Regions from separate parts of the Aeribacillus composti genome, predicted to be linked through region 1. Evidence: a T-box and tRNA genes for the amino acid it is inferred to sense, from the RefSeq annotation. Region 1 holds a T-box; the other holds one or more tRNA genes.
What was found. A T-box is a leader RNA that pairs with one kind of tRNA and senses whether it is charged. The one in region 1 lies ahead of alaS (alanine--tRNA ligase), so its partner is inferred to be a tRNA-Ala.
Positions count from the first base shown of each region.

Region 2: it has a tRNA-Ala gene. The T-box ahead of alaS (alanine--tRNA ligase) is inferred to sense a tRNA for this amino acid. The anticodon was not compared.

Region 1 is NZ_CP134501.1:2,688,507-2,700,050, reverse strand. It holds gene recD2 (SF1B family DNA helicase RecD2) at 1-1,433, shown strand, start outside; gene RI196_RS13165 (YrzR-like zinc ribbon domain) at 1,632-1,817, shown strand; gene RI196_RS13160 (AI-2E family transporter) at 1,890-2,951, shown strand; T-box leader at 3,001-3,207, shown strand; gene alaS (alanine--tRNA ligase) at 3,280-5,916, shown strand; gene RI196_RS13150 (IreB family regulatory phosphoprotein) at 5,988-6,254, shown strand; gene ruvX (Holliday junction resolvase RuvX) at 6,256-6,672, shown strand; gene RI196_RS13140 (DUF1292 domain-containing protein) at 6,688-6,966, shown strand; gene mltG (endolytic transglycosylase MltG) at 7,109-8,239, shown strand; gene RI196_RS13130 (O-methyltransferase) at 8,360-9,010, shown strand; gene RI196_RS13125 (peptidase U32 family protein) at 9,007-9,936, shown strand; gene RI196_RS13120 (peptidase U32 family protein) at 9,961-11,232, shown strand; gene greA (transcription elongation factor GreA) at 11,428-11,544, shown strand, end outside.
Region 2 is NZ_CP134501.1:170,302-181,845, reverse strand. It holds gene RI196_RS01015 (ATP-binding cassette domain-containing protein) at 1-637, shown strand, start outside; partial or broken gene RI196_RS01010 (transposase) at 766-1,103, opposite strand; tRNA gene RI196_RS01005 (tRNA-Thr) at 1,342-1,414, opposite strand; tRNA gene RI196_RS01000 (tRNA-Asn) at 1,416-1,490, opposite strand; rRNA gene rrf (5S ribosomal RNA) at 1,616-1,731, opposite strand; rRNA gene RI196_RS00990 (23S ribosomal RNA) at 1,827-4,758, opposite strand; tRNA gene RI196_RS00985 (tRNA-Ala) at 4,936-5,011, opposite strand; tRNA gene RI196_RS00980 (tRNA-Ile) at 5,028-5,104, opposite strand; rRNA gene RI196_RS00975 (16S ribosomal RNA) at 5,242-6,795, opposite strand; gene pdaB (polysaccharide deacetylase family sporulation protein PdaB) at 7,141-7,911, shown strand; gene RI196_RS00965 (KinB-signaling pathway activation protein) at 7,999-8,616, opposite strand; gene gerD (spore germination lipoprotein GerD) at 8,765-9,367, shown strand; gene salA (iron-sulfur carrier protein/transcriptional regulator SalA) at 9,385-10,428, opposite strand; gene cwlD (N-acetylmuramoyl-L-alanine amidase CwlD) at 10,528-11,241, opposite strand.

The DNA of each region.
Region 1 (11,544 bases):
TAACCCAAAACCAATTTCAAGATATGTTTCCTGAATCAGAATTTTTGCTGGAGTTAGGAAAACTGGAAGAAAAAATGAATGTTCAGTATGCCCCCTCTCAAAAAGAAGCCATTCAGCGGGCTATTCATTCGCCGATTCTTTTGCTGACCGGCGGGCCTGGAACGGGAAAAACAACCGTTATCAAAGGCATCGTTGAAATTTATGCGAACCTCCATGGCCTTTCATTGAACCCAAAAGAATATCAAAAGAAGGAAGAGCCGTTTCCCATTGTACTGGTGGCACCTACCGGACGAGCTGCAAAAAGAATGGCAGAAGCAACCGGTCTTCCTGCCGTCACAATCCACCGCCTTTTAGGATGGAATGGTTCAGAAGGATTTGAACACAATGAGGATCATCCGATTTCTGGAAAGCTTCTGATTGTTGATGAAGTATCAATGGTTGATATTTGGCTCATGCATCAATTGTTTAAATCGCTTCCTTCGGACATACAAATTGTTCTTGTCGGAGACGAACACCAGCTTCCGTCCGTTGGACCCGGCCAAGTGCTTCGCGATTTGATTCAATCCGGACGAATCCCAGTTGTTACACTGACAGATATTTATAGACAAGCAGAAGGATCTACAATTATTGATTTGGCCCATTCAATCCGCCAAGGAACTCTTCCAGCGAACCTTTTGCAAACGACACAAGACAGATCGTTTATTCCTTGTACAACATCACAAATAAAAGAAGTTATAACGAGAGTAATTGAGAACGCTTTGAAAAAAGGATATTCTGCGAAGGATATACAGGTGTTGGCACCGATGTACAGAGGGATTGCCGGCATTGATCAGTTGAATGAAATGCTTCAGGAAATGTTAAACCCCCCTTCAAAAGAAAAAAGAGAGATCAAGCATGGCAACGTTATTTACCGAATCGGGGACAAAGTGCTGCAGCTCGTCAATCAGCCTGATCAAAACGTGTTTAATGGCGATATTGGGGAGATTGTTTCTATTTTTTACGCAAAAGAAAATGTCGAAAAAGAAGATATGGTGGTCATTTCTTACGACGGTATCGAAGTAACCTATACGAAGCAAGATTTTAATCAGTTTACTCATGCTTACTGCTGCTCCATCCATAAAGCGCAGGGAAGCGAATTTCCGATTGTCATTTTGCCGGTAGTAAAAGGCTACTTTCGGATGTTGAGAAGAAATTTGATTTATACAGCTGTTACAAGGAGCAAGCAATTTTTAATTATGTGCGGAGAATGGGAAGCGTTAAAAATGGGAGTATACAACAATCAGGAGTCGATGAGGCAGACAACCTTAAAAGAGAGGCTGAAAACGTCTGAACTTGTCGAGCTGAAAGAGGAGCTTCCTTTTCCACTAGAAGATGCCAACATTGGGATGGAGAACATCACTCCATATGATTTTATGGAAGAGGGCGAAGGATAATAAATTTGTTCCTTTCCATAAGATCGATAACGATTGACAGATGATGCTACAAACAGGGGACAAATTGTTTAAGCATAAAAAGCATGCTTTATAGAGACGTATAATTTTTTTGAAAATGGTAACAAATAGTAGTGTGCATAGCGAGAACATACCGGATTAATAAATAATTAAATAAATGAATAAAGAAGGTGTCCCTGTTTGTTTACATGTCCGAATTGTAAAAGCAAAGATATTGGAAAAATCGGAGTCAATCAGTATTATTGTTGGCATTGTTTTATTGAGCTTACCGTTACAAAAGGCATTATTCACACACATCAAGTAGAAGAAGACGGAACACTAAGTTCTTTAGATGACTTGTTTCCTGAAGAAGATCGTGCGATTTGAGGCGCCTAAAATGGGCGCCTTCATGCATATTTTCGTGAGCATTCCTCAAAATAATAAGAGGAGGGATGCGGGATGAATGAGCGAGAGCGGAAATGGCTTTTCCGAATCATTTTTTTTCTCATTTTATCATTGTTTGTATATATGGTTCTTCAGCTAAAAGTCATTTGGTTTCCTATTTTCAAAATGTTAAAAGCTGTTTTAATTCCTTTTATGCTTTCCGGCTTCATTACCTACTTGCTTCATCCCGTAGTGGAAAAACTTTACCGTTCAGGTGTTCCAAGAACATGTTCGATTCTCATCATCTATTTTATTTTTTTCGGAGGAGTCGGTTTTAGCTTTTATAAAGGTGTCCCAATTTTTGTTGAACAAATGAAAGACCTTTCCGAAAATATCCCTATGTTTACAAAATATTACCAAAGCTGGACGGATAAAATTCATGACGGAACAACCAATTTACCTGGAGAAATTCATCATCGAATTGAATCTTTTATTGCTGGAATGGAAACATCCGTCGCTGCCTTTCTTGAACGGATGCTTTCAAGCATGAAGTCAATTATTGATTATGCTGTTATTATTGGTGTCATTCCCTTTCTCGTTTTTTATATGTTGAAAGATTATGAGAAAATGAAAAAGGCCATTTGGTACTTCACCCCGAAGAAATGGAGACGTGAAGGGAGACGTTTTTTAGAAAACGTCGATGAGTCGCTCGGAAGTTATTTGCGGGGGCAACTATTTGTTTGTTTTCTGATCGGGCTGGCGGCTTCGATTTTGTTTTGGCTGTTTAAAATTAAATATCCGTTAATTTTAGGGACGATTATCGGAATGACCAATATTATTCCTTATTTCGGTCCATTTATCGGTGCGGTTCCTGCTTTGATGGTCGCTGCGACGCTCTCCATTAACAAAATAATTGTAGTGCTTTTCATCATTTTTGGGCTGCAATTTATTGAAAGTAATATTCTTGGCCCTTTCATCGTTGGGAAAAGCCTGCATATGCATCCGATGGTGATTATTATGGCGCTCTTGGCGGGCGGAGAAATCGGCGGAGTGATCGGTTTAATTTTAGCTGTGCCTTTTATCACTGTTCTGAAAGAGATATTGCTGCATATCATCCGTCTGAGGAAAGCGCATTGACAAGCGATTTTTCGTTGTCTATAATTCGTGATAGACATGGAATAAGTGCATGAAAGCGATGACGAATCGAGTATGTTGCAGTCCATCTTAAAAGAGAGGGGCTTCCGAGGCTGAAAGAAGCTCTAGATGAAGGGCAACAGAACGCTAATTCTGAGTGCAGGCAAAACCTGACGAAAATGCCACGTTACGGCAAATGAAGGTGATGAGCAATTGGCTCATAATCAGGGTGGTACCGCGAGTAACTCTCGTCCCTGTGTAAATCAGAGCATTTACATAGGCGAGAGTTTTTATTTTGCGAGAAAAATGAAGACATTTTAGGAGGAATGCCATGAAAAAGCTCACTTCAGCACAAGTTCGTCAAATGTTTTTAGATTTTTTTAAGGAAAAAGGACATTCGGTTGAACCGAGCGCTTCTTTAATTCCGGTTGATGATCCGTCACTATTGTGGATCAACAGCGGTGTCGCAACATTGAAAAAATATTTTGACGGAAGGGTTGTTCCTGAAAATCCGAGAATTACTAACGCACAAAAATCAATCCGAACAAACGATATTGAAAATGTCGGAAAAACAGCGCGCCATCATACATTTTTCGAAATGCTCGGAAATTTCTCAATCGGCGACTATTTTAAAGAAGAGGCGATTGAATGGGCATGGGAATTTTTAACAAGCGAAAAATGGATTGGCTTCGACCCAAATAGATTATCAGTTACTATTCATCCGGAAGATGAAGAGGCGTATGACATTTGGAAAAATAAAATCGGGTTGCCGGAAGAACGAATTATCCGTTTGGAAGGGAATTTCTGGGATATTGGTGAAGGGCCAAGCGGACCAAATACTGAAATATTTTATGATCGTGGAGAAGAATTTGGAAACGATCCAAATGATCCGGAACTTTATCCCGGTGGGGAAAACGAACGCTATTTGGAAGTTTGGAATCTTGTTTTTTCTCAATTTAATCATAATCCTGATGGAACTTACACTCCGCTTCCAAAAAAGAATATTGATACAGGCATGGGCTTAGAGCGAATGGTTTCTGTCATTCAAAATGCGCCGACCAACTTTGACACAGATCTCTTTTTACCGATCATTCAAGCTACCGAAAAGATTTCGGGGGAAGCTTATCGAACCGACAAAGAGAAAGATGTCGCTTTTAAAGTGATTGCCGACCATATCCGCACGGTTACATTTGCTGTTGCAGACGGTGCGCTACCTTCTAATGAAGGCAGAGGGTATGTACTTCGCCGTCTTATCCGCAGAGCGGTTCGGTATGCAAAAACGATCAACATAGACCGCCCGTTTATGTATGAATTAGTTCCGGTTGTAGCGGAAATTATGAACGATTACTATCCGGAAGTAAAAGAAAAAGCATCCTTTGTTCAAAAGGTAATTAAAAATGAGGAAGAGCGTTTCCATGAGACTCTCCATGAAGGGCTTGCCATTTTAGCGGATGTAATCAAAAAGCAGAAAGAACAGGGTAGCCGAATAATTCCAGGCGAAGATGTGTTTCGGCTTTACGACACATATGGTTTTCCAGTGGAATTGACGGAGGAATACGCACAAGATGAAGGCATGGAGCTGGATTATGAAGGCTTTGAACGAGAAATGGAGCATCAAAAAGAACGTGCAAGAAAAGCCAGACAGGATGTCGACTCGATGCAAGTGCAAAGCGGAATTCTTGTGGAATTAAAAGAGGAAAGCAAATTTGTCGGCTACAATACCCTAGAAGCAAATGCACGGGTGCTTGTGATCATAAAAGATGGGGAATTAGTCGATCAAGCCGAGAGCGGGGAAGAGGTCCAAATTATATTGGACGAGACGCCTTTTTATGCTGAAAGCGGAGGTCAAATTGCTGACAAAGGAATCATCAAAAATGATGATGTGGTCTTAAACGTAAAAGATGTGCAAAAAGCGCCGAACGGCCAACACTTGCACCGGGCTGTCATCGAAAAAGGCGTTTTGACAAAAGGAGCAGCAGTTTACGCTTCCGTTTGTGCAGAGTCTAGAAAATCCATCGTGAAAAATCATACAGCGACACATTTGCTGCACCAAGCGCTGAAGGACGTGCTGGGCGTACATGTCAACCAAGCTGGATCGCTTGTTGCTTCCGACCGTCTCCGTTTTGACTTTTCACATTTTGGACAAGTTTCAACAGAAGAGCTGGAAAAAATTGAACGAATTGTAAATGAGAAAATTTGGGAAAGCATTCCAGTCTCTATCGAGCACATGCCTCTTGACGAAGCGAAAGCGATGGGCGCGATGGCTTTATTTGGAGAAAAATACGGAAAAATTGTTCGCGTTGTTCAAGTAGGCGATTATTCGCTTGAGCTTTGCGGCGGATGCCATGTAACAAATACAGCGGAAATCGGACTGTTTAAGATTGTTTCCGAAACTGGAATTGGTGCAGGAACCCGCCGAATTGAAGCGGTGACAGGAAAAGAAGCGTACCGGTTTATGAATGAACAATATTTATTGTTAAAGGAAATTGGGGCAAAACTGAAAGCGAATGTAAAAAATCTGCCGGAGAGAATTGACAGTCTGCAGCAAGAAATAAAAGAACTACAGCGGGAAAACGAATCTCTTACGATGAAGCTTAGCAATCTGGAAGCGGGGAACATCGCTGAAAAAGCGGTAACGATCAAAGGTGTAACAGTTCTTGCGGAAAAAGTTCAAGTGAAAGATATGAACAGATTGCGCGGCATGGTCGATGAACTGAAGCAAAAGCTCGGCTCGGCTATTGTTGTGCTAGCAACGGTATCAGACGGAAAAGTAAATTTAGCAGCCGGCATCACAAAAGACTTAGTTGACAAAGGGTTCCATGCTGGAAAATTAATTAAGGAAATTGCAAGCCGCTGTGGAGGCGGCGGCGGCGGAAGACCTGACATGGCTCAAGCGGGAGGAAAAAATCCTGAACGGTTAGCTGAAGCTCTTCGTTTTGTCGAAGACTGGGTGAAATCCGTTTCATAAATTTCATTCATAGTGTAAAATGGATGTAGACAAGCAGATTCGCTTTTTAGTCTAGGAAAGAGGTGCAAAAATTGAGTTCCTTCGATAAAACGATGAAGTTTAATTTTTCAGAAGAACCTGTTGAGACAAATGTCAAGGAAGTTCTAAGTGCCGTATACAATGCACTGGAAGAAAAAGGTTATAATCCGATCAATCAAATCGTCGGCTATTTGTTGTCCGGAGATCCTGCTTACATTCCTAGACATAACGGCGCACGCAATCTGATTAGAAAAATTGAACGAGATGAATTAATTGAAGAGCTTGTAAAATTTTATTTGAAAAACAACCGTGAGGAATAAAATGCGAATCATTGGGTTAGACTTAGGTTCAAAAACATTAGGAGTTGCGGTAAGCGATGAGCTGGGATGGACTGCTCAAGGTGTGGAAACGATCAGCATAAATGAAGATGAAGGCGAGTTCGGGATTCAAAGACTCGCTGAACTGATAAAGAAATACGAGGTAGAAAAAATAGTAGTCGGGTATCCGAAAAATATGAACGGCACCGTTGGACCAAGGGGAGAAGCAAGCGAGCGCTTTGCCGCGCTTTTGAAGGAGCAGTTTCAGCTTCCGGTCATTTTATGGGATGAGCGCCTTTCGACGATGGAAGCCGAAAGATTTCTCATTGAGGCGGATGTAAGCCGGCGAAAAAGACGGCAAGTCATTGATAAAATGGCTGCGGTGATTATTTTGCAAAGTTATTTGGACAGTCAACAATAAATTGAGGTGAAATAAGTGGAAGGTGAAAAACATATTACCGTTATTGATGAAAACGGTAATGAACAACTATACGAAATTTTGTTTACGTTTAATTCGGACGAATTTGACAAATCTTACGTTCTTTATTATCCGATCGGCATCGATGATGAGGAAGACGAAGATGGAATAGAAATTCATGCAGCAAGCTACATTCCCAATGAAGACGGTGAAGGCGGAAAGCTGGAGCCTGTGGAAACCGATGAAGAATGGGAAATGATCGAGGCCGTTTTAAATACATTTTTAGAAGAGGAATAAGCACCGTTTTGCGGTGCTTTTTTTGTTGAGGTGATTTACATCCAAATGAAAAAAACAATTTCTTCCTATAAAAAAATGGAGATTTTTGACGAATAAATGCGTGTATGTAGTATAATAATCGGGACGGAAGGAGGATGAATTGATGGCGGATTCGGATTCGAATAAGGAATTTTTGGATAAGAAACTCCAAGAAAAACTGTATATAGCGAAAATTGTTCGAAAAACTGTGTTAACTGTCCTGATTGCCTTTGTTGTTATATTTGCTGGAGTGATTGGCGGCGGGTATTTATATGTGCGATCTGCATTAAAGCCTGTTGATCCGGATAATAAGGAACCTGTAAAGGTACAAATTCCGATTGGATCTTCCGTATCGCAAATTGCTTCTATTTTAGAAAAAAATGACATCATTAAAAGTGCGATCGTGTTTAAATATTACGTGAAATTTAAAAATGAATCAGGGTTTCAAGCAGGAAATTATCAATTTAATCAATCGATGACGATTCAAGAAATCGTTGAACGCTTAAAAAAAGGCGAATTAATGGGAGAAGCAGCTATTAAATTGACGATCCCGGAAGGATTGCAACTATCAGAAATTGCTGACATCATCGCCAAACATACTCCCTATTCAAAAAAAGAAATTATGAACCAATTAACAAACCAACAGTTTATCAAACAAATGCAAAAAAAGTATCCTAATACAATAACAGATGACATTTTCAACGGACGTATAAAATATGCATTGGAAGGATATTTGTATCCGGCTACTTATTCGTTTTATGAGGAATCTCCTCCGTTGTCGGAAATCATTGAAACAATGATTAAAAAGACAGATGAAATGCTTGTTCCTTATAGAAACAAAATGAAAGAGCTGAGTCTTTCCACTCATCAATTTTTAACATTAGCGTCTTTAGTGGAGGAGGAAGCGACGGAAAAAGCCGACAGGGAAAAAATAGCCAGCGTTTTTTACAATCGTTTAGAAAAGAACATGCCTCTCCAGACAGATCCAACCGTTTTATATTCATTAGGAAAGCATAAGGAGCGCGTATACTATAAAGATTTAGAAGTCAATTCTCCCTATAACACATATAAAAATAAAGGACTTCCGCCGGGGCCGATTGCCAATGCTGGCAAGCAGTCACTAGATGCTGTAGCAAATCCTGCCGATACAAACTATTTTTATTTTCTCGCAACGAAAGAAGGGGAAGTTATATTTACGAAGACGCTGGATGAGCATAACAAAGAAAAAGCTAAGCATATTACGGAAAAGGATTAAAGGTTTGCGATTCGCATTCCTTTTTCTTTTATGTTAAAATATATCGAGCTAAAAAAACAAACTTGAAGAGTTCGAACAGAACTCTTCTTTGATTAAGGGAGTTTTTTAGGAGTGTCCATTTTGTCAAACAAAAAAATCGAGGAATATTTAGCAAATTTTTCTACTAACAAAGATGAAAAATTAGTTCAATTAGAAGCATATGCAAAAGAGCAGAAGGTGCCGATTATGGAAGAGCGGGCGCTGTCTGTCATGCTTCATATTTTAAAGCTCCATCAGCCGAACAAAATATTGGAAATTGGGGCGGCGATCGGCTATTCGGCGATTCGGATGGCAAAAGCGCTGCCGAACACAAAAATTGTAACGATTGAAATAGATCCTCATCGATTTGAACTAGCGGAACAAAATATTCGAGCTTGCGGTCTTGAAAATCAAATTACCATTTATCACGGTGATGCTCTAGAAATCGTACAGGAAGTCAAGCTTGACGGCCCGTTTGATGCGCTCTTTATCGATGCGAGCAAAGGGCAATATAAACGTTTTTTTCAAGCATATGAACCTTTGCTGTCAAAAAGAGCGGTCGTTTTTTCGGATAATGTTCTTTTTAAAGGACTAGTCGCTGAAGAAATGATAGAATCAAAAAGGTTAAAATCTTTAGCGAAGAAAATTAAAGAATATAATGAATGGCTAATGAATCAGTCCGAATGGGATACCGTTATTATTCCGATAGGCGACGGATTAGCCTTCAGTATAAAAAGGGGTGAAGGGGAATGAAAAAACCCGAACTGCTCGTCACACCTGTAAATGTCAAAAATATTGAGAGCCTTTGCAAAGCTGGCGCAGATGCTTTTATCATCGGCGAACAGCGTTATGGCTTAAGGCTTGCAGGGGAATTTCATCGAAAAGATGTATTAGATGCGATTGACCTTGCCCATCAATATGGAAAAAAAGTATACGTTGCAATGAATGCAATTTTTCATAATGATAAAGTAGACGAGCTTGCAGATTATGTAAAATTTGTTCATAATGCGAAGGCAGATGCGATTGTATTCGGTGATCCAGCTGTGTTAATGACTGTTAGGGAAGTTGCTCCGGAGATGAAGCTCCATTGGAATACGGAAACAACCGCGACCAACTGGTATGCATGCAACTATTGGGGAAGGAAAGGCGCCAAGCGTGCAGTACTAGCTCGGGAGTTAAGCATGGAAGCTGTCATTGAAACGAAAGAGCATGCAGAAGTGGAAATAGAAGTCCAAGTCCACGGAATGACGTGCATGTTTCAGTCCAAAAGATCTCTTATCGGCAATTATTTTGAATATCGTGGGAAAGCGATGGAAATTCACAATTATAAATACGGCAAAAATATGTTTTTGCATGATAAAGAGAGAAATAACAAATATCCAATTTTTGAGGATGAAAATGGAACCCATATTATGAGTCCGAATGATATTTGCATCATTGACGAGTTGGAGGAACTGGTTGATGCAGGAATTGATTCTTTTAAAATAGATGGCGTGCTGAAAACTCCGGAATATATTGTAGAAGTGACGAAAAAGTATCGAAAGGCGATCGATTTATGCGCTGAGGATCGAGAGCAATATGAAAATGTTAAAGACAAGCTGTACGCTGAAATTGAGGAAATACAGCCGCCAAACCGCCCGTTGGATACAGGATTTTTCTTTAAAGAGACCGTTTATTAAAAAAACGTTAAAGGAGGAGTTCGCATGCCGGTTGTGAAAGATAAAATTTCAACAATTATCAACGGCAAAAGGGTCATAACGAAAAAACCTGAACTTCTTGCACCTGCCGGAAATTTGGAGAAATTAAAAATCGCCGTCATGTACGGTGCTGACGCCGTCTTCATTGGCGGACAAGAGTACGGCTTGCGTTCCAATGCCGATAATTTCTCTATTGAGGAAATTAAAGAAGGAGTTCAATTTGCTAATCAGTACGGGGCAAAAATATATGTGACGACAAACATTTATGCACATAATGAAAACATTCCTGGACTCGATCAATATTTAAAAGCGCTCGAAGATGCAGGAGTGTCAGGGGTCATTGTCGCAGATCCCCTCATTATTGAAACGTGCAGAAAGGTAGCTCCAAAATTGGAAGTCCACTTAAGCACTCAGCAATCCCTTTCGAATTGGAAAGCTGTCCAATTTTGGAAGGAGGAAGGTTTGGAGCGGGTCGTTCTAGCACGGGAAACGAGCGCTGAAGAAATTAGAGAAATAAAAGAAAAAGTAGATATTGAAATCGAAACGTTTATTCACGGCGCGATGTGTATTGCCTATTCAGGCCGCTGCACATTAAGCAATCATATGACAGCGCGAGATTCAAACAGAGGAGGATGCTGTCAGTCCTGCCGGTGGGATTATGATTTATATGAATATTATAAAGGCAAAGAAGTGCCTATGTTTGATGAGCAAGACTCGCCATTTGCAATGAGCGCTAAAGACTTAAAATTGGTTGAGTCGATTCCGAAAATGATTGAAATGGGGATCGACAGCTTGAAAATTGAAGGCCGCATGAAATCCATTCACTATGTTGCAACTGTTGTCAGTGTATATCGCAAAGTCATTGATGCATACTGCGCCGATCCCGATCATTTTGTCATGAAACAGGAATGGCTGGAAGAATTGGATAAATGCGCGAACAGAGAAACGGCTCCTGCCTTTTTTGAAGGAGTGCCTGGTTATCAAGAGCAATTATTTGGCACTCACAGCAAAAAAACAGCATACGACTTTGTCGGGCTTGTGCTTGACTGGAATCCAGAAACGAAAATGGTGACATTGCAGCAAAGAAACCATTTCAGACCCGGTGACGAAGTAGAATTTTTCGGTCCGCAAATTGACAATTTTCGCATTGTCATCGATAAAATTTGGGATGAAGATGGAAATGAATTGGATGCAGCAAGACATCCTTTGCAAATAATCCGCTTCAAGTGCGAGCATCCGCTATATCCGTATAATATGATGAGAAAAGAGACAAGATAGGGGAAGAATCTGGATTTTTTTATAAAAAAGCAAAACGTTTCTTGAACTGCCGATTATTTTGTAATAACATATCATAGATAAATATTTCCTTCTATAACTATGTTATAAAAGATTCTTTTCTGTCGAAAGAACGGCAGAAAAGTTCTTTCATTTTTTAGGAACCATTAGGGGGATATAAAGAAAAGGAGGACTATTATGGCGGAAGAAAAGGTATTTCCTATGACGAAAGCTGGGAAAGAAAAACTTGAACAAGAACTTGAGTATTTAAAAACGGTAAAGCGAAAAGAAGTTGTAGAACGAATAAAAGTGGCA
Region 2 (11,544 bases), 1.3 Mb from region 1:
ATTGCAGGTAAGGAACTTGAGCAAAACATTTAAAAAGGAGAAAGTATTTAATAATATAAATCTTGATATTGAAGAAGCAAAGATTTACGGGTTTGTCGGGCATAATGGGAGTGGTAAATCAGTTTTCTTTAAGATACTTTGCGGCATTTTACTCCCAGACCAAGGAGAAATTAAAATTTTTGGAAATATTTTAGGGAAGGATATTGACTTTCCCACTGAAGTTGGTGCTGTTATCGAGACACCAGGATTCTTGTCCGATTACTCCGGATTTAAAAATTTAAAATACTTAGCTTCTATACGCAATAAGATTAGTGATAAGGAGATTATAGAAGCAATCCAAAGTGTCGGTCTAGATCCGAACAGCAAGAAAAGTGTGAAAAAATATTCTTTAGGTATGAAACAAAGATTGGGTATCGCACAAGCAATTATGGAGAAGCCGAAAATACTCATACTAGATGAACCAATGAACGGTCTGGATAAAACAGGAGTCAAACAGATAAGAGAATTGCTGTTGTCATTGAAAAAACAGGGGACAACCATCTTATTGGCGAGTCATATCAGTGAGGATATTCACATACTATGTGATAAAGTGTACGAATTTGATAATAAAACACTTGTGGAAGTAAATAAACTCTAGATTTCACTTAATCAGTCATTCCGAAAAAGGGTTGAATTCATACGTGCTACTTGAAGCACTTGAAAAGACAGTTCAATGGCTAAACGGCAGATGTCACCGAATTCTTTGGAACTCAAGTCAAAACGATTGGCATTTCCTAAAATTCGTTCGATAAACTTGCCAATTTCACGTGTACTCATGTCATTTTGATACATCTTGATGATCGCTTCCTCGAGCCAGCCGGTATGGCGTTGGTAAGGGGGAACAAATGCGTTTGAAATTCTCCGTTCCGGTGATCCGACCTTATTGTGTATCTGGATTTCGTTAATAGTAGCCGTTTCTCATATTCGATGTTCCAGCTTGTTCAATCTCGAGGAAATGTTTCATTTCTTCCCACATTAATCAGCTCTAATTTTTCATTCACAAACTGACGAATGGCACTTTCCTGTTGATTAGCCCAGTCACCATTCGGTATTCTTTTAGACATAGGTAGGGTTCTCTGGAATATTTGGCCAAATCAGAAAATACCCTACCTTATGCTTTACACAAAATTTTATACATCATCCTTTTGGCCGACATAAATTTTATCGAGGTCTTTTATATTTTTTTAAAAATAATATAAAAGATCTTATTGCCGTCAAAATGTTGTTGAAGAATGATATAAAAACAAAAAAAGGCTCCCTCGCACATCGAGAAAACCTTGTTATTTCAACGTTTTTCATCAAAGCTTCCAACCGGGCTCGAACCGGTGACCTCTTCCTTACCATGGAAGTGCTCTACCAACTGAGCTATGGAAGCATGGCTCCGCAGGCAGGATTCGAACCTGCGACCGTTCGGTTAACAGCCGAATGCTCTACCACTGAGCTACTGCGGAATATTTTAATAAACCATATTTTGGTTCACATACAGCTCAATCAGTATATCAAAATGACTTCAAAAGAATGTACTCTTGTATGGTTCTCTACAATAAGCCCAGCTTTCAAAAAGAATTTAAAGGCAGCCTGGCAGCGTCCTACTCTCACAAGGGACAAACCCTCACTACCATCGGCGCTGAAGAGCTTAACTTCCGTGTTCGGGATGGGAACGGGTGTGACCTCTTCGCCATTGCCACCAAGCAGCCTTTTCTGTTTTCCTTCCTGTTGTCAAATGACATCGGAATGTCATTCTTTCAAAACTAGATAACGTTTCTTTCACGAATAGATGCTCCTACTTGGTTAAGTCCTCGATCGATTAGTATCCGTCAGCTCCACGTGTCACCACGCTTCCACCTCGGACCTATCTACCTCGTCATCTTCAAGGGATCTTACTCGCGTTTAGCGATGGGAAATCTCATCTTGAGGGGGGCTTCACGCTTAGATGCTTTCAGCGCTTATCCCTTCCGCACATAGCTACCCAGCGGTGCCCCTGGCGGGACAACTGGTACACCAGCGGTGCGTCCATCCCGGTCCTCTCGTACTAAGGACAGCTCCTCTCAAATTTCCTGCGCCCGCGACGGATAGGGACCGAACTGTCTCACGACGTTCTGAACCCAGCTCGCGTACCGCTTTAATGGGCGAACAGCCCAACCCTTGGGACCGACTACAGCCCCAGGATGCGATGAGCCGACATCGAGGTGCCAAACCTCCCCGTCGATGTGGACTCTTGGGGGAGATCAGCCTGTTATCCCCGGGGTAGCTTTTATCCGTTGAGCGATGGCCCTTCCATGCGGAACCACCGGATCACTAAGCCCGACTTTCGTCCCTGCTCGACTTGTAGGTCTCGCAGTCAAGCTCCCTTCTGCCTTTGCACTCTCCGAATGATTTCCAACCATTCTGAGGGAACCTTTGGGCGCCTCCGTTACCTTTTAGGAGGCGACCGCCCCAGTCAAACTGCCCACCTGACACTGTCTCCCGCCCCGATCAGGGGCGCGGGTTAGAATGTCAGTACAGCCAGGGTAGTATCCCACCGTCGCCTCAGCGCAAGCTGGCGCTCACGCGTCTCTGGCTCCTACCTATCCTGTACAAGCTGTACCCACATTCAATATCAGGCTGCAGTAAAGCTCCACGGGGTCTTTCCGTCCTGTCGCGGGTAACCTGCATCTTCACAGGTACTATAATTTCACCGAGTCTCTCGTTGAGACAGTGCCCAGATCGTTACGCCTTTCGTGCGGGTCGGAACTTACCCGACAAGGAATTTCGCTACCTTAGGACCGTTATAGTTACGGCCGCCGTTTACTGGGGCTTCGGTTCGCACCTTCGCTTTTCGCTAAGCGCTCCCCTTAACCTTCCAGCACCGGGCAGGCGTCAGCCCCTATACTTCACCTTACGGTTTCGCAGAGACCTGTGTTTTTGCTAAACAGTCGCCTGGGCCTTTTCACTGCGGCTCATCATGGCTTATCACCTTGATGAGCACCCCTTCTCCCGAAGTTACGGGGTCATTTTGCCGAGTTCCTTAACGAGAGTTCTCTCGCTCACCTTAGGATTCTCTCCTCGCCTACCTGTGTCGGTTTGCGGTACGGGCACCTCTCACCTCGCTAGAGGCTTTTCTTGGCAGTGTGGAATCGGGAACTTCGGTACTTCCTTTCCCTCGCCATCACAGCTCAGCCTTCCGGCAAGCGGATTTGCCTGCTTGCCAGCCTAACTGCTTGGACGCGCACATCCAGCCGCGCGCTTGCCCTATCCTCCTGCGTCCCCCCATTGCTCAAACGGTGAGGAGGTGGTACAGGAATATCAACCTGTTGTCCATCACCTACGCCTTTCGGCCTCGGCTTAGGTCCCGACTAACCCTGAGCGGACGAGCCTTCCTCAGGAAACCTTAGGCTTTCGGCGGAGGGGATTCTCACCCCTCTTTCGCTACTCATACCGGCATTCTCACTTCTAAGCGCTCCACCGGTCCTTCCGGTCCGGCTTCGATGCCCTTAGAACGCTCTCCTACCGCTGACACCAACGGTGTCAACCCGCAGCTTCGGTGATACGTTTAGCCCCGGTACATTTTCGGCGCAGAGCCACTCGACCAGTGAGCTATTACGCACTCTTTAAATGGTGGCTGCTTCTAAGCCAACATCCTGGTTGTCTAAGCAGCTCCACATCCTTTTCCACTTAACGTATACTTTGGGACCTTAGCTGGCGGTCTGGGCTGTTTCCCTTTTGACCACGGATCTTATCACTCGCAGTCTGACTCCCAAGGATAAGTCATTGGCATTCGGAGTTTGACTGAATTCGGTAACCCGATGGGGGCCCCTCGTCCAATCAGTGCTCTACCTCCAAGACTCTTCCCTTGAGGCTAGCCCTAAAGCTATTTCGGAGAGAACCAGCTATCTCCAAGTTCGATTGGCATTTCACCCCTACCCACACCTCATCCCCGCACTTTTCAACGTGCGTGGGTTCGGGCCTCCAGCAAGTGTTACCTTGCCTTCACCCTGGACATGGGTAGATCACCTGGTTTCGGGTCTGCGACCTCGTACTATTTCGCCCTCTTCAGACTCGCTTTCGCTGCGGCTCCGCCTTTCGGCTTAACCTTGCACGAAATCGCAACTCGCCGGTTCATTCTACAAAAGGCACGCCATCACCCGTTAACGGGCTCTGACTACTTGTAGGCACACGGTTTCAGGTTCTCTTTCACTCCCCTCCCGGGGTGCTTTTCACCTTTCCCTCACGGTACTGGTTCACTATCGGTCACTAGGGAGTATTTAGCCTTGGGAGATGGTCCTCCCTGCTTCCGACGGGATTTCACGTGTCCCGCCGTACTCAGGATCCACTCGGGAGGGAACGGAGTTTCGACTACAGGGTTGTTACCTTCTCTGACGGGCCTTTCCAGACCTCTTCGTCTACCCCGTTCCTTTGTCACTCCTTAATCGAGTGTCCTACAACCCCAAGAGGCACGCCTCTTGGTTTGGGCTGTTCCCGTTTCGCTCGCCGCTACTCAGGGAATCGCTGTTGCTTTCTCTTCCTCCGGGTACTTAGATGTTTCAGTTCCCCGGGTTGCCCTCCATACCCTATGGATTCAGGTATGGATACTGCCCCATTACGGGCAGTGGGTTCCCCCATTCGGACATCTCCGGATCGACGCTTACTTACAGCTCCCCGAAGCATTTCGGTGTTTGTCCCGTCCTTCATCGGCTCCTAGTGCCAAGGCATCCACCGTGCGCCCTTTCTAACTTAACCGTTTCTTCCTAACATGAGCGATCTATTCGTGAATGTCTTTCCGTTATCCAGTTTTCAAAGAACAATGCTTTTTCTTTCAATGAGCTCCCTTGCTGCTTGAGTTGCTTCGAGCCGAACATCCGATCCTTCGAATGGGCTCTCGCATAGGAGCAATGCTTCCAATATTCATCAAACTTATGGTGGAGCCTAGCGGGATCGAACCGCTGACCTCCTGCGTGCAAAGCAGGCGCTCTCCCAGCTGAGCTAAGGCCCCAGGATGGTCTTATTTATGGTGGGCCTGAGTGGACTTGAACCACCGACCTCACGCTTATCAGGCGTGCGCTCTAACCGGCTGAGCTACAGGCCCATCCTGTATTTTTTTATTCAGCTTCTATTCGCTGGGAAATCGACTTTGCGAATTCACCAGCAAACGGGGAAGGATGTGATCCTTCAAAACTAAACAAAACGGAAAAGCGTACCCTATTTCAATGTATATATCCTTAGAAAGGAGGTGATCCAGCCGCACCTTCCGATACGGCTACCTTGTTACGACTTCACCCCAATCATTTGTCCCACCTTCGGCGGCTGGCTCCCGTAAGGGTTACCCCACCGACTTCGGGTGTTACAAACTCTCGTGGTGTGACGGGCGGTGTGTACAAGACCCGGGAACGTATTCACCGCGGCATGCTGATCCGCGATTACTAGCGATTCCGGCTTCATGCAGGCGAGTTGCAGCCTGCAATCCGAACTGAGAGTGGTTTTTTGGGATTCGCTCCACCTCGCGGTTTCGCTGCCCTTTGTACCACCCATTGTAGCACGTGTGTAGCCCAGGTCATAAGGGGCATGATGATTTGACGTCATCCCCACCTTCCTCCGACTTTTAGCCGGCAGTCACCTTAGAGTGCCCAACTGAATGCTGGCAACTAAGGTCAAGGGTTGCGCTCGTTGCGGGACTTAACCCAACATCTCACGACACGAGCTGACGACAACCATGCACCACCTGTCACCCTGTCCCCGAAAGGGGAACGCCCTATCTCTAGGGTTGTCAGGGGATGTCAAGACCTGGTAAGGTTCTTCGCGTTGCTTCGAATTAAACCACATGCTCCACCGCTTGTGCGGGTCCCCGTCAATTCCTTTGAGTTTCAGCCTTGCGGCCGTACTCCCCAGGCGGAGTGCTTAATGCGTTTGCTGCAGCACTAAAGGGTGGATACCCTCTAACACTTAGCACTCATCGTTTACGGCGTGGACTACCAGGGTATCTAATCCTGTTCGCTCCCCACGCTTTCGCGCCTCAGCGTCAGTTACAGGCCAGAGAGCCGCCTTCGCCACTGGTGTTCCTCCACATCTCTACGCATTTCACCGCTACACGTGGAATTCCGCTCCCCTCTCCTGCACTCAAGTTCCCCAGTTTCCAATGGCCGCTCGCGGTTGAGCCGCGAGATTTCACATCAGACTTAAGGAACCGCCTGCGCGCGCTTTACGCCCAATAATTCCGGACAACGCTTGCCACCTACGTATTACCGCGGCTGCTGGCACGTAGTTAGCCGTGGCTTCCTCGTCAGGTACCGTCAAGGTACCGCCCTGTTCGAACGGTACTTGTTCTTCCCTGACAACAGAGCTTTACGATCCGAAGACCTTCTTCGCTCACGCGGCGTTGCTCCGTCAGACTTTCGTCCATTGCGGAAGATTCCCTACTGCTGCCTCCCGTAGGAGTCTGGGCCGTGTCTCAGTCCCAGTGTGGCCGGTCACCCTCTCAGGTCGGCTACGCATCGTCGCCTTGGTGAGCCGTTACCTCACCAACTAGCTAATGCGCCGCGGGCCCATCCTGCAGTGACAGCTAAAAGCCGCCTTTCAACCGAAAACCATGCGGTTTTCGGTGTTATCCGGTATTAGCTCCGGTTTCCCGAAGTTATCCCAGTCTGCAGGGCAGGTTGCCCACGTGTTACTCACCCGTCCGCCGCTAACCTAAAGGAGCAAGCTCCCTTCGGTCCGCTCGACTTGCATGTATTAGGCACGCCGCCAGCGTTCGTCCTGAGCCAGGATCAAACTCTCCAAAAAAAGTTTGTCACCAAATGCTCTTTTAGAATCAACAGGCACGCTTTTCGTTTTGTTCAGTTTTCAAGGATCATATAACTACTTCGACGAAATAACATTATAACAAAACAATTGTGTCCAGTCAATGTTTTTTATTTTTCCACAATGACTTTCATAATATATCATGGCGTCAAAACGTTTGTCAATACATTTTTTAAAACACTTAACAAACAGCGACGATTAATAATATATCAACTTTAAACTATTTCGTCAACACCTTTTTAAAATTATTTTTAATTCTCCATCCTTATTCATAATTAAAAGTTCAATTCATACAATTTTACAAGATAAGGACAAGGAGGAGCATCAATGAACCGTTTTTACATCATCCATATTAAAAAAATCAAACAATTACTTTTTTTAATCATAATCGCTTTTTTTACTGCTGTCTTTATGTACTTTCAAACAATACCAAATATCCCGGTTTTCACTACAAAGAACGGGCCGAAAGCAATTTATAAAGGAGACGGAAGCGGTAAAAAAGTTGCCTTGACATTTGATATTAGCTGGGGAGATGAAAAAGCAATTCCAATTTTAAATACTTTGAAAAAATATGGACTAACCAATGCAACATTTTTTGTATCCGCCTCATGGGCCGAACGCCATCCTGAAGTAGTCAAAAGAATTATCGATGACGGTCATCAGCTCGGCAGCAAAGGATATGCTTATAAAAACTATACTGAGTTGGACACTAACGAAATTAAGCGTGATTTATCTTTAGCCCAGCATACATTTCAAAAGCTTGGTATCAAGGATATAAAATTGCTGCGGCCCCCAACCTGCCAATTCGATCAAAACGTTTTAAATATTGCTGAACAATATGGATTAACTGTCGTCCATTACAGTGTAAATTCAAATGACTGGCAAAACCCGGGAGTCAACAAGATTATCCAAAATGTTACGAAACACTTAAAACCAGGTGATATTATCCTGCTTCACGCATCAGATTCAGTTAAACAAACTAACCAAGCGTTGCCGGCGATTATTCAACATTTGAAACAAAACGGCCTTAAAAATGTAACCGTACAAGAATTAATTGAAAACAGCAATGCAAGAACGAAAGAACTATCATTCAAATGAAAAGAACTTTGGAAGTAAATTCAAACCAATCGTTTTCAATATTTTGGAAATCAATAAGCATTTTAAAGAGCTATAAGGAAAACTCCTTCAGCTCTTTTTTGCTTTTGGCGAGTCATTTGTCATTTTCGGCAAAATCAACAATTGGTAAGCATTGCAAATTAAAATTGGAAACAGCATTAAATACAGCCAATCTCTATCATTGACACGAAGGGCCGGCATCCACTCAATCACTGAAACAACAACCATAAAAAACAATGCAGGGACAAACGCATCTTTATTCGTCTGTTTTTGCTTAAAATAAGCAATTACAGCAGAAAACAACAAAATGACAACAGCTACTAAAATATACGGGACAATGGAATCTCCAGTTTGCGCAAAAAATTGATATCGAAAATAAACTAAATCAAACAACACAAAAATGATTAACAAGATTTGAACAGAGTTCCATAACGAAACTGAGCGAAAAATGCCTAGGCCAAACCTGTGCACAGTCAAATAAGCGAAAAAGCCCATTTGGCTGATGATGCTGAAAATAAAACCTACTCCGATCAGCCAAAACAATACTGCAACAATTTCAACAATATTAAAAGACAAAAACAATTTTTCATACTCGCTCCATCTTAAGATAAAACCAACAATACTTGTCGCAACTCCACCTACAATGAGAGTAGAAAGGAAAAATCGTACCCAATTTCGGCTTTTCACTGCCAACCCCTCCATATTTCGTAAAATATCATATGATTTTATCAATCCAACTTGTATATTACCATATGGCAAAACTTTTTTCGCATAAAAAACAGTTGGTTTCTCAACATAATGGTAGAAGTTATTATTGAAAGGAGCTAAATGAAATATGAGAGGTAGAAATTGTTCGCTCCTCATCATGATGCTTATATGGATGATCGTTGCAGGATGTGCGGATCGGCAGCAAAGTGAACCAATGAATTATGATGAAACAAAAAAAATGGTTGTAGACATATTAAAATCTGACGAAGGAAAAAAAGCCGTTCAAGAAATTATGAAAGATGAAGAAGTTCAACGAAACCTCATTTTAGATCAAAAAACCGTCAATAATACGATTGAAAAAGCGTTAACATCAGAAAAAGGGAAGGAATTTTGGAAAAATACATTTGAAGATACAAAATTTGCGGAAGGATTTGCGAAAACATTGCAAACAGAACATGAAAAAGTGATCAAACGTTTAATGAAAGATCCGGAATATCAAGGAATGCTTATGGATGTGCTGAAAAATCCTCAAATGGAAGAAGAACTATTGAAGGTTTTAAAAAGCAAAGAATACCGCCAATATTTACAGCAGCAAATTACAGATGTTCTATCAAGTCCGCTCTTTCAACCGAAAATTGAGGAAGCGCTATTGAAGGCTGCTCAGCAAGCTCAAAGTAAACAACAAGGCGGGGGCAGCTCCGGAAACGAAGGCGGGGGCGGAGGCCAATAGACCTCCTCTCCCTTCCTTTACTTTTCTGTTATCTCAATCACTTTTCTTGCTATATCTAAATAAATTTTCCCTATTGGATGGTTTTCATTATAAACAGACGGAGCAAAGTCCTCTTCATCCCAGTCCGGCTGCTCAAGCGGAATTTGCCCTAATAGAGGGACCTGCAAATCCTCTGCAAGCTTCTGACCTCCGCCTTTCCCAAATACATACTCTTTTTGGCCTGTTAATTTACTTTCAAAATAGGACATATTTTCAATAACTCCTAAAATTTCGTGCTCCGTTTTAATGGCCATTGCACCAGCCCTTGCAGCAACAAATGCAGCTGTTGGATGAGGCGTAGTTACAATGATTTCTTTACTAGTTGGAAGCAATGTATGCACATCTAATGCAACATCACCTGTACCAGGAGGCAAATCAAGGAGTAAGTAGTCCAACGATCCCCATTCAACTTCTTGGAAAAAGTTATTCAGCATTTTTCCGAGCATCGGACCTCTCCAAACAACAGGCGCATTATCTTCAACAAAAAAAGCCATTGATATGACTTGCACACCAAACCGCTCAACTGGAATAATTTTATCCCCGCGAACGATCGGCCGGTTCATGATCCCCATCATATCAGGAACGCTAAAGCCGTAAATATCTGCATCAATAAGACCAACTTTTTTTCCTAGACGAGCAAGGGACACAGCCAAGTTGACAGATACGGTTGATTTGCCGACCCCGCCTTTTCCGCTTGCTATTGCAATAAAGGTTGTTTTTTCATTCGATAAAATGGAAGGGCTTGTACTATCAGAATAATACTTTTGGACAATTTCCTTTGGAAGCTCCGAAAAACGCAGCCCAACAGTCTCGGCACCCGCTTGTTTAAGCTTTGCAACAATTTGCTGCTGGAGTGTTAACTGCTCGCTTGTTCCCGTTTTGGCAATTGCTATTTTTAAACTAATATGTTTTTTTTCGGGCTTGATTTTTATTTCTTCAATCGCATTCAATTCTTTTAAAGATTTATGTAAAAATGGATCTTCCAACTGTTCGACAATGGACCTTACATCTTCTTCCCGCATCGTATCCACAACCACCTTTTTTCCATAAGACTTTTAATAGTATATAGTATAACACATTTCCAACAGTCCATTGAAAATAGATGCCTGAGAAGAATCCATTTATTCCGGTATTTGCTGTTCATTGGAAAAATAACGCAAAACCCCGTTGTAAATGGCGGCTGCCACTTTTTTCTGATATTCTTCAGAAGCAAGAAGCTCTTCCTCAGAAGGATTGGATAAAAACCCCACCTCCACAAGCGCACCCGGTTTTTTTGCATGCTTTAGTAAATAGACACCGCTTATTGGCTTTGCTTTTCGATCTGTATTTCTTAAATTTTTCCTTAATTCATCTTGGATAAATTTCGCAATAGCTTCATTCTCCTGATATTTTCCGTCATAAAATGTTTGCGCTCCCCTCCATTTTGGAGATGGAATAGCATTTAAATGGATGCTTAAAAACAAATCGGCGTCTGATTCATCAATTAGGCGAACGCGCTTTCGAATATCTTCTGATTTTCTCCGGCTATATCCGTGTGTATCGTCCGAAGCCAAATCTTCATCTTTTTCTCTTGTCAATAACACTAACGCTCCCTGCTCTTGTAAATAATCTCGAGCAATATTGGCAATTTTTAAAGTTATATCTTTTTCCAGCAGTTTTTTTCCTACTGCTCCTCCATCGGGACCTCCGTGACCGGGGTCTAAGTAAATGATTTTTCCTGATAACGGAAGATTCCATGATTTCCATGAATTGAAAAGGGAGAATTGATATTGAATGATAAATACGAGAATTAGAAACCCAGCAATAAACAGTGCCCATTTCAGCTTTTTTTTCACTCCGCATCCCTCCTGCTCGTCCCTTCAATTCAATATATGGAAAAGCATAAGGATTTATGATTACTGCAATTTTAATTTATATCTCTTTTTTCCAGCCGATTCCCACCAGAAAATTGGCGCATTCAAAATTTAACTAATCTGCTCAAACTCGTCATTCTCCCCAACAGATAATATAGCTGTAGAAGCCGTCAACTTTCTGCCATACAGCTGTTTGTGCTTTAATGATAAATCGCCTTATCACTGTTCGGTCCTAGATATGAAGTTTAAATTGGGGGCAATTAGGGATAATGGAATGCTTCACTT